One region of the Peribacillus sp. B2I2 genome, then DNA from elsewhere that is predicted to be linked to it. Evidence: a T-box and tRNA genes for the amino acid it is inferred to sense, from the RefSeq annotation. Region 1 holds a T-box; the other holds one or more tRNA genes.
The links. The T-box of region 1 lies ahead of thrS (threonine--tRNA ligase). A T-box ahead of a tRNA ligase gene usually reads a tRNA of that ligase, here a tRNA-Thr.

Region 1 (6,040 bases):
AGAGGCGTTTCGCGGTTCTGGAATTGGCGTCATTTTCATGGCATTATTCGGCACGTTGTGGGCAGGTACCGGTGTAATGGGATTGCAAGGGTGGGGGGTTCCTTACGTGGAACTTGCTGCCATATTCGTAGGAATCATAATGGTTATAGAGGGCATTTCCTTAATATATACATCACAAAAAATGCCCGATCAAGTTTCAGAAAATGGGGCTAGGCGTTTGAAACGTATGAATTTCTGGTTTAATATCGTTTTCATTGCCGAAGGTTTACTGATTGGGATTGCCATCGCCATCTGTAATATGATCAATCAGACCGATCTTATTCCTGGAGTCATCGCCATTATTGTAGGGATTCATTTTTTACCTTTGGCGGCGCTTTTTCAAATCAAGATCTACTATGCAACAGGAGTGCTTCTCTGTTTATTGGCGCTTATCACATTACTTATTGTGCCAGACACCGTCATGTTTGGGGAGCATCAAATCTTTGCACCGTTATCCTTACTTGGCTTTGGATGCGCGCTAATTCTTTGGACCACTGGACTGACATTATTGCTTAGTGTAAAGAATCCAAGGGAAGCGAAAGAGGAAGATTCACACAATGAAAATAAATAGGAAACATACAAAAACCCGTCGTGGCGAACGGGTTTTGATTAATTTTTCATCCAGGTTAATAGCCTGACGATTTGAAATGGTTCATTCCAAACCAGAATGAAACTTAAAAGAAAGAAGGCAGCCACAGCCAGAAACTTCGTCTTTCCTTTTTCACTTTTTAACATGGCCCCGAAACTAAATAACATACCAATAAGTAACGCACCGAATCCTGAGACCATTAGAAGCTCGAAGGATTTTGGTAAAAAAAAGGCGCAGCAAAATGATACGGCACCAATCACAGCAAATAGGAAAGACCAATTGCTTAAACTTTTCATGACGACTCCTTTTTACTAATTATACCAATTTAGTGTTTATAATGAAATTAAAAAATTTGAGGTTGTCACTTATGGGAATATATTGTAATATATATAACAATATAAAAATCCATTTACATTTTAGAAGCATTGATAAGGACATGAATCATTTTTACGGTCTGCAGAGAGGGAAGGGCAGCTGCAAACTTCCTGGCTTAGGAAAATGATTTACCGCCTTTGAGCCATATCGGTGAACGAGAGTAACTGATATCGTCTAAGCTACGTTACAGCTCCAGAGCCATGAGTAATCTACTTATGGGAAATTGGGTGGAATCACGGGTATAACGCACTCGTCCCTTATATAGGGATGGGTGCGTTTTTTTTATATAAAAATATTGCCATGATAAGGACATGAATCATTTTTACGGTCTGCAGAGAGGGAAGGGCAGCTGCAAACTTCCTGGCTTAGGAAAATGATTTACCACCTTTGAGCTATATCGGTGAACGAGAGTAACTGATATCGTCTAAGCTGCGTTAAAAGCTCCAGAGCCATGAGTGTTTTCTTGCTTATGGGAAATTGGGTGGAATCACGGGTATAAACGCACTCGTCCCTTATATAGGGATGGGTGCGTTTTTTTATATATAAAAATATTGCCATGATAAGGACATGAATCATTTTTACGGTCTGCAGAGAGGGAAGGGCAGCTGCAAACTTCCTGGCTTAGGAAAATGATTTACCGCCTTTGAGCTATATCGGTGAACGAGAGTAACTGATATCGTCTAAGCTGCGTTAAAAGCTCCAGAGCCATGAGTGTTTTCTTGCTTATGGGAAATTGGGTGGAATCACGGGTATAAACGCACTCGTCCCTTATATAGGGATGGGTGCGTTTTTTTATTACTAAAAAGGGGTGTTTATGTGATGGGTGAAAAAATGATTAAAGTTCAATTCCCGGATGGGCAGCAAAAGGAATATCCGCAAGGGATGACAGTGGAAAGTGTGGCAGGGTCCATCAGCCCAAGTTTAAGGAAAAAGGCAGTAGTAGGAATACTGGATAAACAACTGGTTGATCTAAGTCACAAGTTGAATAAGGATGCCGAACTGTCAATCTTGAATCTGGATTCGGATGAAGGATTACAAGTTTTGCGACATACATCGGCGCATGTTTTGGCACAGGCTGTGAAAAGATTATTCCGAAATGTGGAATTAGGGATGGGGCCAGTCGTAGAAGATGGTTTTTACTATGATTTTAAGTTAGATCATCCTTTGAGCTCAGAAGATTTACAAGCTATTGAAAAAGAGATGGAACATATCATAAGTGAAAATCTGGAAATTAAAAGGATCGAAGTGTCTTATGCAGAAGCTGTGAAGTTATTCCAGGATAGAGGGGAGTCATTCAAACTGGATATAGCAAAGAATATCCCTAAAGATGAAAAACTAACGATCTATCAACAGGGGGAATTCGTCGATCTTTGCAGAGGACCCCACCTTCCATCCACATCATTTGTAAAATCGTTCAAATTGACTCGTGTATCGGGAGCCTATTGGCGGGGAGACAATCAAAATGAAGTTCTTCAAAGGGTGTATGGTGTGGCTTTCCGAAAGAAAAAAGATTTACAGGATCATTTTAAATTCCTGGAGGAGGCGGCCAAACGCGATCACCGCAAATTAGGGAAGCAGTTGGAGTTATTCATGTTTTCGGAGGAAGCTCCTGGAATGCCGTTTTATTTACCGAAAGGACAAATCGTTAGAAATGAATTGGAGAAGTTCTCGCGGGAAATCCAGACTGAAGCTGATTACGACGAAGTTCGGACTCCTTTCATGATGAACCAGCGGTTATGGGAACATTCGGGTCACTGGGATCATTACCATGAGAATATGTACTTCACTGAGGTGGATCAAACAAAATTCGCGATGAAGCCTATGAACTGTCCAGGTCATATGCTTATTTTCAAAAACAATCTTTATTCTTACAGGGATTTACCCATCCGGATGGCCGAGTTCGGTCAAGTCCACCGTCATGAATATAGCGGTGCATTGAACGGGATGTTGCGGGTCCGTACATTTTGTCAGGATGATGCCCACATTTTTGTTCGGCAGGATCAAATCGAAAGTGAAATTAAACAAGTGTTTCATCTGATTGATAAGGTGTATCGCACTTTTGGTTTCGAGTATTCGGTGGAACTCTCGACTCGTCCAGAGGATTTAATGGGCGAAGATTCCCTTTGGGAAGCTTCTGAAACAGCCTTGAAAAATGTTCTGGAAAGCATCGGGATACATTATCAATTAAATGAAGGGGACGGGGCATTTTATGGACCGAAAATTGATTTTCATATTAAAGATGCATTAAAACGAAGCCATCAATGTGCAACAATCCAACTTGATTTTCAGATGCCCGATAAATTTGATCTGACTTACATCGATGAAAATAATGAAAAGGTTCGTCCTGTCGTCATTCATCGTGCCATATTTGGATCGATCGATCGTTTTTTTGGAATCCTGATTGAACATTTTGCCGGTGCTTTTCCGGTATGGCTTGCCCCCTTGCAAGTACAGATCATCCCTGTCTCACAAGTTCATTTGAATTATTGTTTAAAGGTTCAAAAAGAACTGAAGAATCAAGGCATAAGAGTGAAAATTGATGATCGGAATGAAAAGATGGGGTATAAAGTCAGGGAAGCTCAGATTATGAAAATTCCATATATGCTGGTCCTTGGCGATAAAGAGGAGAAAGAAAATGAAGTGAATGTCCGGAAATACGGGGAACAAGAATCTGAAAATGTCGCAATTGAACGGTTCATCAATAAAATGGTCCAGCAAATAAAAGAACGGAGCATCTAATAAGAAAGGAGCTTAATCCGGAACTCACGAGTAAAAGCACGAAACTCACTAGTAAAGCACCAAAACTCACGAGTAAATGCGCGAAACTCACGAGTAAAAGCACGAAATTCACGAGTAAATGCGCGAAACTCACGAGTAAATGCACGAAATTCACTAGTAAAGCACCAAAACTCACGAGTAAAAGCTTGAGTTTCCATAAATGCCCATAAAAAAAGACAGCCGAATATATCGTCTGTCTTTTTTTTTATCTATCTACAAATCCATACCCAGCCAACGCCAGGAATGAACTGCTGGAAACAGTTACCCCCCGGGCCGCCTTGTCCGCCGCCTTGGCCACCACCTTGGCCACCACCTTGTCCGCCGCCTTGGCCACCACCTTGGCCACCACCTTGTCCGCCGCCTTGTCCGCCGCCTTGTCCGCCGCCTTGTCCGCCGCCTTGTCCGCCGCCTTGGCCACCACCTTGGCCACCACCTTGTCCGCCGCCACCAACAGGGCAGGTTAATCCTAGATATTGTAATCCGACTATATCTGTATGATGAACCTCATTTGGGATGCCGCCTTCGAGTATCTGTACCATATTAGTAACATTATTTATCCCCATCAAAATAAAGGTGTGCTGGGTGTTACCCCAAAAACCTCTGAAACAATGACCTTGTCGGCCTGCGTTTAAATGTGACTGAATAGTGGCTACTGGAACCAGTGTTTGTACTGGAAGTCTGTCATCATAATAAGGCAAATTAGCATAAGAATTATCATAATAATATGGAACATTATAAGAGTAATAACCGTAATTATTATACATTTTCAAGAAATCCTCCCTTTGTGTTTACCCTTCAGACTATGAACAAAGAGGGGCTAGTGTCCGACATGGACAAATATGGACAATAAAATAGGCGGCCTATTTTATAAAAAATAAGATAATTAATACGAACTCACGAGTAAAGCATCGAAATTCACGAGTAAATCCGCCAAACTCACGAGTAAATGCCTGAAATTCACGAGTAAAGCACCAAAATTCACGAGTAAATGCTTACATCTCCTTAAATCTTTATGTAAACAAAACTTTGGCTGCCTGGATGGCAAAGTAAATGCCAATCCCTATAAGGGATATTCCTGAAATGATCGAGATGCCCATTAGAATGGGTTTGGATAAGAAACGTCTGAAGGTGCTGGCGATGATGGCCATTGTGAAATCCCAGGCTAAGAGGCCGATAAGGATTCCTGAACTGTATAAAAGTAAATGATCCATATCATATTTGGATGCGGAGTTTGCGAGAATCGATCCATAAATCCCCAACCAAAACAAAATGGATAAAGGATTCGAAAGGGACATGATGAATCCTGTTAGGAATGAAGAAAAAAGGGAATCTTTTGCTTTTCGTTCATTCACTTCAATCTTACCCGCACTAAGCAGACTTTCGATTCCGGTATAGGTCAGGACGAAAAAGCCAAAGAGCCACAAAAATGTCTTCATGAAGGAGTTGTCCAAAAAGTGGACGACACCGAAAAAGACAAGGGCTATAAAAACAAAATCCGCTAAAATGGCACCCCAGCCAAAAACCCAGGCATGCCAAAAACCTTTCTTGATCCCTTTGTCCAATTGTGCAGCGTTAATGGGACCGATAGGAGCCGCCAGTGATAAGCCCAATAATACATAGCTGAAAAAAACACCCAATTCATCACCTCATCGTTTGTTACATCTTCGTTAATTGAATGTATTCAAACAATTGGACTTGTACCACCTTTTTAGTCCTTTTTTTGAGTGGATATGGTGAATTTAGTCCGGTTTGCTGCACTCGGTAGAGACCCTTTTTGTAACAACACAGAAAGGTCCTTCATAATGTAATTTAGTCAAAAAAAGACGTCAAATTAAATGCATGCGCTATGTTCAAAAGGGAATTGGAGGATAATTATGCCAAAATTATCAATGCCAAATAAGTACAAAACAATCCTTGATATCATGCATACTGATATTGCAATTAATGAAATTAAGGATCATTTTGAAGAAGGACTTTCAACTGCGTTAAACCTTATAAAAGTATCAGCCCCTATTGTTTTAAATGAGGGTAATGGAATAAATGACAACTTAAATGGTGTGGAACGGATTCTTACCTTTGATGCTCTGGATATTAAGAATAAAAAAATAGAAGTGGTTCAATCTTTGGCAAAGTGGAAAAGAATAACTCTATCTAGGTATGGTTTTGCTTCGGATGAAGGAATTTACACAAATATGAATGCGATCAGACGTGATGAAAAATTAGATAATTTACACTCGTTATTTGTGGATCAATGGGACT
Region 2 (6,040 bases), 610 kb from region 1:
GCTGAGCTATAGGCCCATATTTGGAGCGGGTGAAGGGAATCGAACCCTCATCATCAGCTTGGAAGGCTGAGGTTTTACCACTAAACTACACCCGCGAAATGGGGCGACTGATGGGAATCGAACCCACGAATGCCTGAACCACAATCAGGTGCGTTAACCACTTCGCCACAACCGCCGTAATATGAAAGATATGGTGGCTCAGGACGGAATCGAACCGCCGACACAAGGATTTTCAGTCCTTTGCTCTACCGACTGAGCTACTGAGCCACATTTGTATTAAATTTAAAAAATGGCGGTCCCGACGGGAATCGAACCCGCGATCTCCTGCGTGACAGGCAGGCATGTTAACCGCTACACCACGGGACCTAATAATTGCGGGGACAGGATTTGAACCTGCGACCTTCGGGTTATGAGCCCGACGAGCTACCGGACTGCTCCACCCCGCGACGGTAATAATGAAACGATTTGCATCAAGTTTTCGTGTATATTGTTTTTTCGCTTCCTCTATGTAAGGTTGTTTCAAAACAACTTGCTGCTTTTTAAAAAAATGGAGGAGGTAGAGGGATTCGAACCCCCGCGGGATTTGACTCCCCTGTCGGTTTTCAAGACCGATCCCTTCAGCCGAACTTGGGTATACCTCCACGGCTTTAAAAAATGCATATGGTGGACCTTGTAGGACTCGAACCTACGACCGGACGGTTATGAGCCGTCTGCTCTAACCAGCTGAGCTAAAGGTCCTTATATTTATTGGTAGCGGCGGAGGGGATCGAACCCCCGACCTCACGGGTATGAACCGTACGCTCTAGCCAGCTGAGCTACACCGCCAATATAATATAAGTATCTGATTGAAAAATGGTGGAGCCTAGCGGGATCGAACCGCTGACCTCCTGCGTGCAAGGCAGGCGCTCTCCCAGCTGAGCTAAGGCCCCATTCATTAAAAATCACGTGGTCGGGAAGACAGGATTCGAACCTGCGACCCCTTGGTCCCAAACCAAGTGCTCTACCAAGCTGAGCTACTTCCCGCAATAAAACATGGTGCGCCCGGCGGGAGTCGAACCTACAACCTTCTGATTCGTAGTCAGATGCTCTATCCAATTGAGCTACGGGCGCATATTAAGATGGTGCCGAGGACCGGAATCGAACCGGTACGGTAGTCACCTACCGCAGGATTTTAAGTCCTGTGCGTCTGCCAGTTCCGCCACCCCGGCACATACGAAAAGTGGAGCGGAAGACGGGATTCGAACCCGCGACCCCAACCTTGGCAAGGTTGTATTCTACCACTGAACTACTTCCGCATGAAAGATGCGGGTGAAGGGACTTGAACCCCCACGCCTTGCGGCGCCAGATCCTAAGTCTGGTGCGTCTGCCAATTCCGCCACACCCGCATATAAAATGGTGAGCCATGAAGGATTCGAACCTTCGACCCTCTGATTAAAAGTCAGATGCTCTACCAACTGAGCTAATGGCTCGTGCTTGTACTATTTCAAAAAATGGTGCCGGCAAGAGGACTTGAACCCCCAACCTACTGATTACAAGTCAGTTGCTCTACCAGTTGAGCTACACCGGCAGGTGTAAAATGGTGGAGGATGACGGGATCGAACCGCCGACCCTCTGCTTGTAAGGCAGATGCTCTCCCAGCTGAGCTAATCCTCCATATAAAACCTGCTTGGCGACGTCCTACTCTCACAGGGGGAAACCCCCAACTACCATCGGCGCTGAAGAGCTTAACTGCCGTGTTCGGAATGGGAACGGGTGTGACCTCTTCGCTATCGTCACCAAACAATGTTAACATTTTTTCAAGACATATATTATTATAACGTCTTTTCGAAAAAATGCAAGAAGAAATTTTCATTCCTTCAAAACTAGATAATAAGAAGGTATTTCATTTTTTTAAAGCGTTGGTTAAGTCCTCGATCTATTAGTATCAGTCAGCTCCACATGTCGCCACGCTTCCACCTCTGACCTATCAACCTGATCATCTTTCAGGGATCTTACTAGCTTGCGCCATGGGAAATCTCATCTTGAGGGGGGCTTCATGCTTAGATGCTTTCAGCACTTATCCCGTCCGCACGTAGCTACCCAGCTATGCCTTTGGCAAGACAACTGGTACACCAGCGGTGCGTCCATCCCGGTCCTCTCGTACTAAGGACAGCTCCTCTCAAATTTCCTGCGCCCGCGACGGATAGGGACCGAACTGTCTCACGACGTTCTGAACCCAGCTCGCGTACCGCTTTAATGGGCGAACAGCCCAACCCTTGGGACCGACTACAGCCCCAGGATGCGATGAGCCGACATCGAGGTGCCAAACCTCCCCGTCGATGTGGACTCTTGGGGGAGATAAGCCTGTTATCCCCGGGGTAGCTTTTATCCGTTGAGCGATGGCCCTTCCATGCGGAACCACCGGATCACTAAGCCCGACTTTCGTCCCTGCTCGACTTGTAGGTCTCGCAGTCAAGCTCCCTTGTGCCTTTACACTCTACGAATGATTTCCAACCATTCTGAGGGAACCTTTGGGCGCCTCCGTTACTCTTTAGGAGGCGACCGCCCCAGTCAAACTGCCCACCTGACACTGTCTCCCACCCCGATAAGGGGCGCGGGTTAGAATTTCAATACAGCCAGGGTAGTATCCCACCAACGCCTCCACCGAAGCTAGCGCTCCGGCTTCTCAGGCTCCTACCTATCCTGTACAAGCTGTACCAAAATTCAATATCAGGCTGCAGTAAAGCTCCACGGGGTCTTTCCGTCCTGTCGCGGGTAACCTGCATCTTCACAGGTACTATAATTTCACCGAGTCTCTCGTTGAGACAGTGCCCAGATCGTTACACCTTTCGTGCGGGTCGGAACTTACCCGACAAGGAATTTCGCTACCTTAGGACCGTTATAGTTACGGCCGCCGTTTACTGGGGCTTCGGTTCAAAGCTTCGCTTGCGCTAACCTCTCCCCTTAACCTTCCAGCACCGGGCAGGTGTCAGCCCCTATACTTCGCCTTGCGGCTTCGCAGAGACCTGTGTTTTTGCTAAACAGTCGCCTGGGCCTATTCACTGCGGCTTTTCCGGGCTATTCACCCTAAAAAGCACCCCTTCTCCCGAAGTTACGGGGTCATTTTGCCGAGTTCCTTAACGAGAGTTCTCTCGCACACCTTAGGATTCTCTCCTCGCCTACCTGTGTCGGTTTGCGGTACGGGCACCTTACATCTCACTAGAGGCTTTTCTTGGCAGCGTGGAATCAGGAACTTCGGTACTATATTTCCCTCGCCATCACAGCTCCGCCTTAATGGAAACGGGATTTGCCTCGTTTCCGGCCTAACTGCTTGGACGCGCATATCCAACAGCGCGCTTACCCTATCCTTCTGCGTCCCCCCATCGTTCAAACGATGTATAGGTGGTACAGGAATATCAACCTGTTGTCCATCGCCTACGCCTTTCGGCCTCGGCTTAGGTCCCGACTAACCCTGAGCGGACGAGCCTTCCTCAGGAAACCTTAGGCATTCGGTGGAAGGGATTCTCACCCTTCTTTCGCTACTCATACCGGCATTCTCACTTCTAAGCGCTCCACCAGTCCTTCCGGTCTGACTTCAACGCCCTTAGAACGCTCTCCTACCATCGACACCTAATGGTGTCAATCCACAGCTTCGGTGATACGTTTAGCCCCGGTACATTTTCGGCGCGGAGTCACTCGACCAGTGAGCTATTACGCACTCTTTAAATGGTGGCTGCTTCTGAGCCAACATCCTGGTTGTCTAAGCAACTCCACATCCTTTTCCACTTAACGTATACTTTGGGACCTTAGCTGGTGGTCTGGGCTGTTTCCCTTTCGACTACGGATCTTATCACTCGCAGTCTGACTCCCAAGAATAAGTATTTGGCATTCGGAGTTTGACTGAATTCGGTAACCCGTTGGGGGCCCCTAGTCCAATCAGTGCTCTACCTCCAATACTCTCATCTTGAGGCTAGCCCTAAAGCTATTTCGGAGAGAACCAGCTATCTCCAGGTTCGATTGGAATTTCTCCGCTACCCACACCTCATCCCCGCACTTTTCAACGTGCGTGGGTTCGGGCCTCCATTCAGTGTTACCTGAACTTCACCCTGGACATGGGTAGATCACCTGGTTTCGGGTCTACGACCTCATACTCATTCGCCCTATTCAGACTCGCTTTCGCTGCGGCTCCGTCTTATCAACTTAACCTCGCATGAAATCGTAACTCGCCGGTTCATTCTACAAAAGGCACGCCATTACCCATTAACGGGCTTTGACTACTTGTAGGCACACGGTTTCAGGATCTATTTCACTCCCCTTCCGGGGTGCTTTTCACCTTTCCCTCACGGTACTGGTTCACTATCGGTCACTAGGGAGTATTTAGCCTTGGGAGATGGTCCTCCCTGCTTCCGACGGGATTTCTCGTGTCCCGCCGTACTCAGGATCCACTCAGGAGGGAACGAAGTTTCAACTACAGGGTTTTTACCTTCTTTGACGGACCTTTCCAGGTCACTTCATTTACCCCGTTCCTTTGTAACTCCATGTTGAGTGTCCTACAACCCCAAGAGGCAAGCCTCTTGGTTTGGGCTAATTCCGTTTCGCTCGCCGCTACTCAGGAAATCGCATTTGCTTTCTCTTCCTCCGGGTACTTAGATGTTTCAGTTCCCCGGGTCTGCCTTCAGTACCCTATGTATTCAGGTAAAGATACTGTTCCATTACGAACAGTGGGTTTCCCCATTCGGAAATCTCCGGATCAAAGCTTACTTACAGCTCCCCGAAGCATATCGGTGTTAGTCCCGTCCTTCATCGGCTCCTAGTGCCAAGGCATCCACCGTGCGCCCTTTCTAACTTAACCGTTAAAAAGATCTTACAGATGCTTTGAAAAAAATTAATTGCCTTCTATCTATTATCTAGTTTTCAAGGAACAAAGCAGAAAGAATCCATCACATCGTGATGCTTTTCTTCCCTATTTGAATGAATTACTCATTCAAAACTGAACAAAACAAAAGCGCTCTCGTAATTATCCTTAGAAAGGAGGTGATCCAGCCGCACCTTCCGATACGGCTACCTTGTTACGACTTCACCCCAATCATCTGTCCCACCTTAGGCGGCTGGCTCCATAAAGGTTACCTCACCGACTTCGGGTGTTACAAACTCTCGTGGTGTGACGGGCGGTGTGTACAAGGCCCGGGAACGTATTCACCGCGGCATGCTGATCCGCGATTACTAGCGATTCCGGCTTCATGTAGGCGAGTTGCAGCCTACAATCCGAACTGAGAATGGCTTTATGGGATTCGCTTACCTTCGCAGGTTTGCAGCCCTTTGTACCATCCATTGTAGCACGTGTGTAGCCCAGGTCATAAGGGGCATGATGATTTGACGTCATCCCCACCTTCCTCCGGTTTGTCACCGGCAGTCACCTTAGAGTGCCCAACTGAATGCTGGCAACTAAGATCAAGGGTTGCGCTCGTTGCGGGACTTAACCCAACATCTCACGACACGAGCTGACGACAACCATGCACCACCTGTCACTCTGTCCCCCGAAGGGGAAAGCCCTATCTCTAGGGTTGTCAGAGGATGTCAAGACCTGGTAAGGTTCTTCGCGTTGCTTCGAATTAAACCACATGCTCCACCGCTTGTGCGGGCCCCCGTCAATTCCTTTGAGTTTCAGCCTTGCGGCCGTACTCCCCAGGCGGAGTGCTTAATGCGTTAGCTGCAGCACTAAAGGGCGGAAACCCTCTAACACTTAGCACTCATCGTTTACGGCGTGGACTACCAGGGTATCTAATCCTGTTTGCTCCCCACGCTTTCGCGCCTCAGTGTCAGTTACAGACCAGAAAGTCGCCTTCGCCACTGGTGTTCCTCCAAATCTCTACGCATTTCACCGCTACACTTGGAATTCCACTTTCCTCTTCTGCACTCAAGTTCCCCAGTTTCCAATGACCCTCCACGGTTGAGCCGTGGGCTTTCACATCAGACTTAAGGAACCACCTGCGCGCGCTTTACGCCCAATAATTCCGGACAACGCTTGCCACCTACGTATTACCGCGGCTGCTGGCACGTA

Region 2: it has a tRNA-Thr gene. The T-box ahead of thrS (threonine--tRNA ligase) is inferred to sense a tRNA for this amino acid. The anticodon was not compared.

What each region holds. Positions count from the first base shown of each region.
Region 1 covers NZ_JBGCCB010000001.1:4,336,775-4,342,814, reverse strand. The annotation lists gene ABIE66_RS21525 (DUF7010 family protein) at 1-610, shown strand, start outside; gene ABIE66_RS21520 (hypothetical protein) at 649-924, opposite strand; T-box leader at 1,045-1,264, shown strand; T-box leader at 1,295-1,519, shown strand; T-box leader at 1,551-1,775, shown strand; gene thrS (threonine--tRNA ligase) at 1,835-3,742, shown strand; gene ABIE66_RS21510 (hypothetical protein) at 3,702-3,917, opposite strand; gene ABIE66_RS21505 (hypothetical protein) at 3,991-4,551, opposite strand; gene ABIE66_RS21500 (LysE family transporter) at 4,792-5,418, opposite strand; gene asnA (aspartate--ammonia ligase) at 5,671-6,040, shown strand, end outside.
Region 2 covers NZ_JBGCCB010000001.1:4,946,468-4,952,507, forward strand. The annotation lists tRNA gene ABIE66_RS24595 (tRNA-Ile) at 1-16, opposite strand, end outside; tRNA gene ABIE66_RS24600 (tRNA-Gly) at 22-95, opposite strand; tRNA gene ABIE66_RS24605 (tRNA-His) at 100-175, opposite strand; tRNA gene ABIE66_RS24610 (tRNA-Phe) at 192-267, opposite strand; tRNA gene ABIE66_RS24615 (tRNA-Asp) at 291-366, opposite strand; tRNA gene ABIE66_RS24620 (tRNA-Met) at 373-446, opposite strand; tRNA gene ABIE66_RS24625 (tRNA-Ser) at 549-641, opposite strand; tRNA gene ABIE66_RS24630 (tRNA-Ile) at 662-738, opposite strand; tRNA gene ABIE66_RS24635 (tRNA-Met) at 749-825, opposite strand; tRNA gene ABIE66_RS24640 (tRNA-Ala) at 854-929, opposite strand; tRNA gene ABIE66_RS24645 (tRNA-Pro) at 947-1,023, opposite strand; tRNA gene ABIE66_RS24650 (tRNA-Arg) at 1,034-1,110, opposite strand; tRNA gene ABIE66_RS24655 (tRNA-Leu) at 1,120-1,208, opposite strand; tRNA gene ABIE66_RS24660 (tRNA-Gly) at 1,221-1,295, opposite strand; tRNA gene ABIE66_RS24665 (tRNA-Leu) at 1,304-1,385, opposite strand; tRNA gene ABIE66_RS24670 (tRNA-Lys) at 1,394-1,469, opposite strand; tRNA gene ABIE66_RS24675 (tRNA-Thr) at 1,492-1,567, opposite strand; tRNA gene ABIE66_RS24680 (tRNA-Val) at 1,578-1,653, opposite strand; rRNA gene rrf (5S ribosomal RNA) at 1,665-1,780, opposite strand; rRNA gene ABIE66_RS24690 (23S ribosomal RNA) at 1,899-4,831, opposite strand; rRNA gene ABIE66_RS24695 (16S ribosomal RNA) at 5,007-6,040, opposite strand, start outside.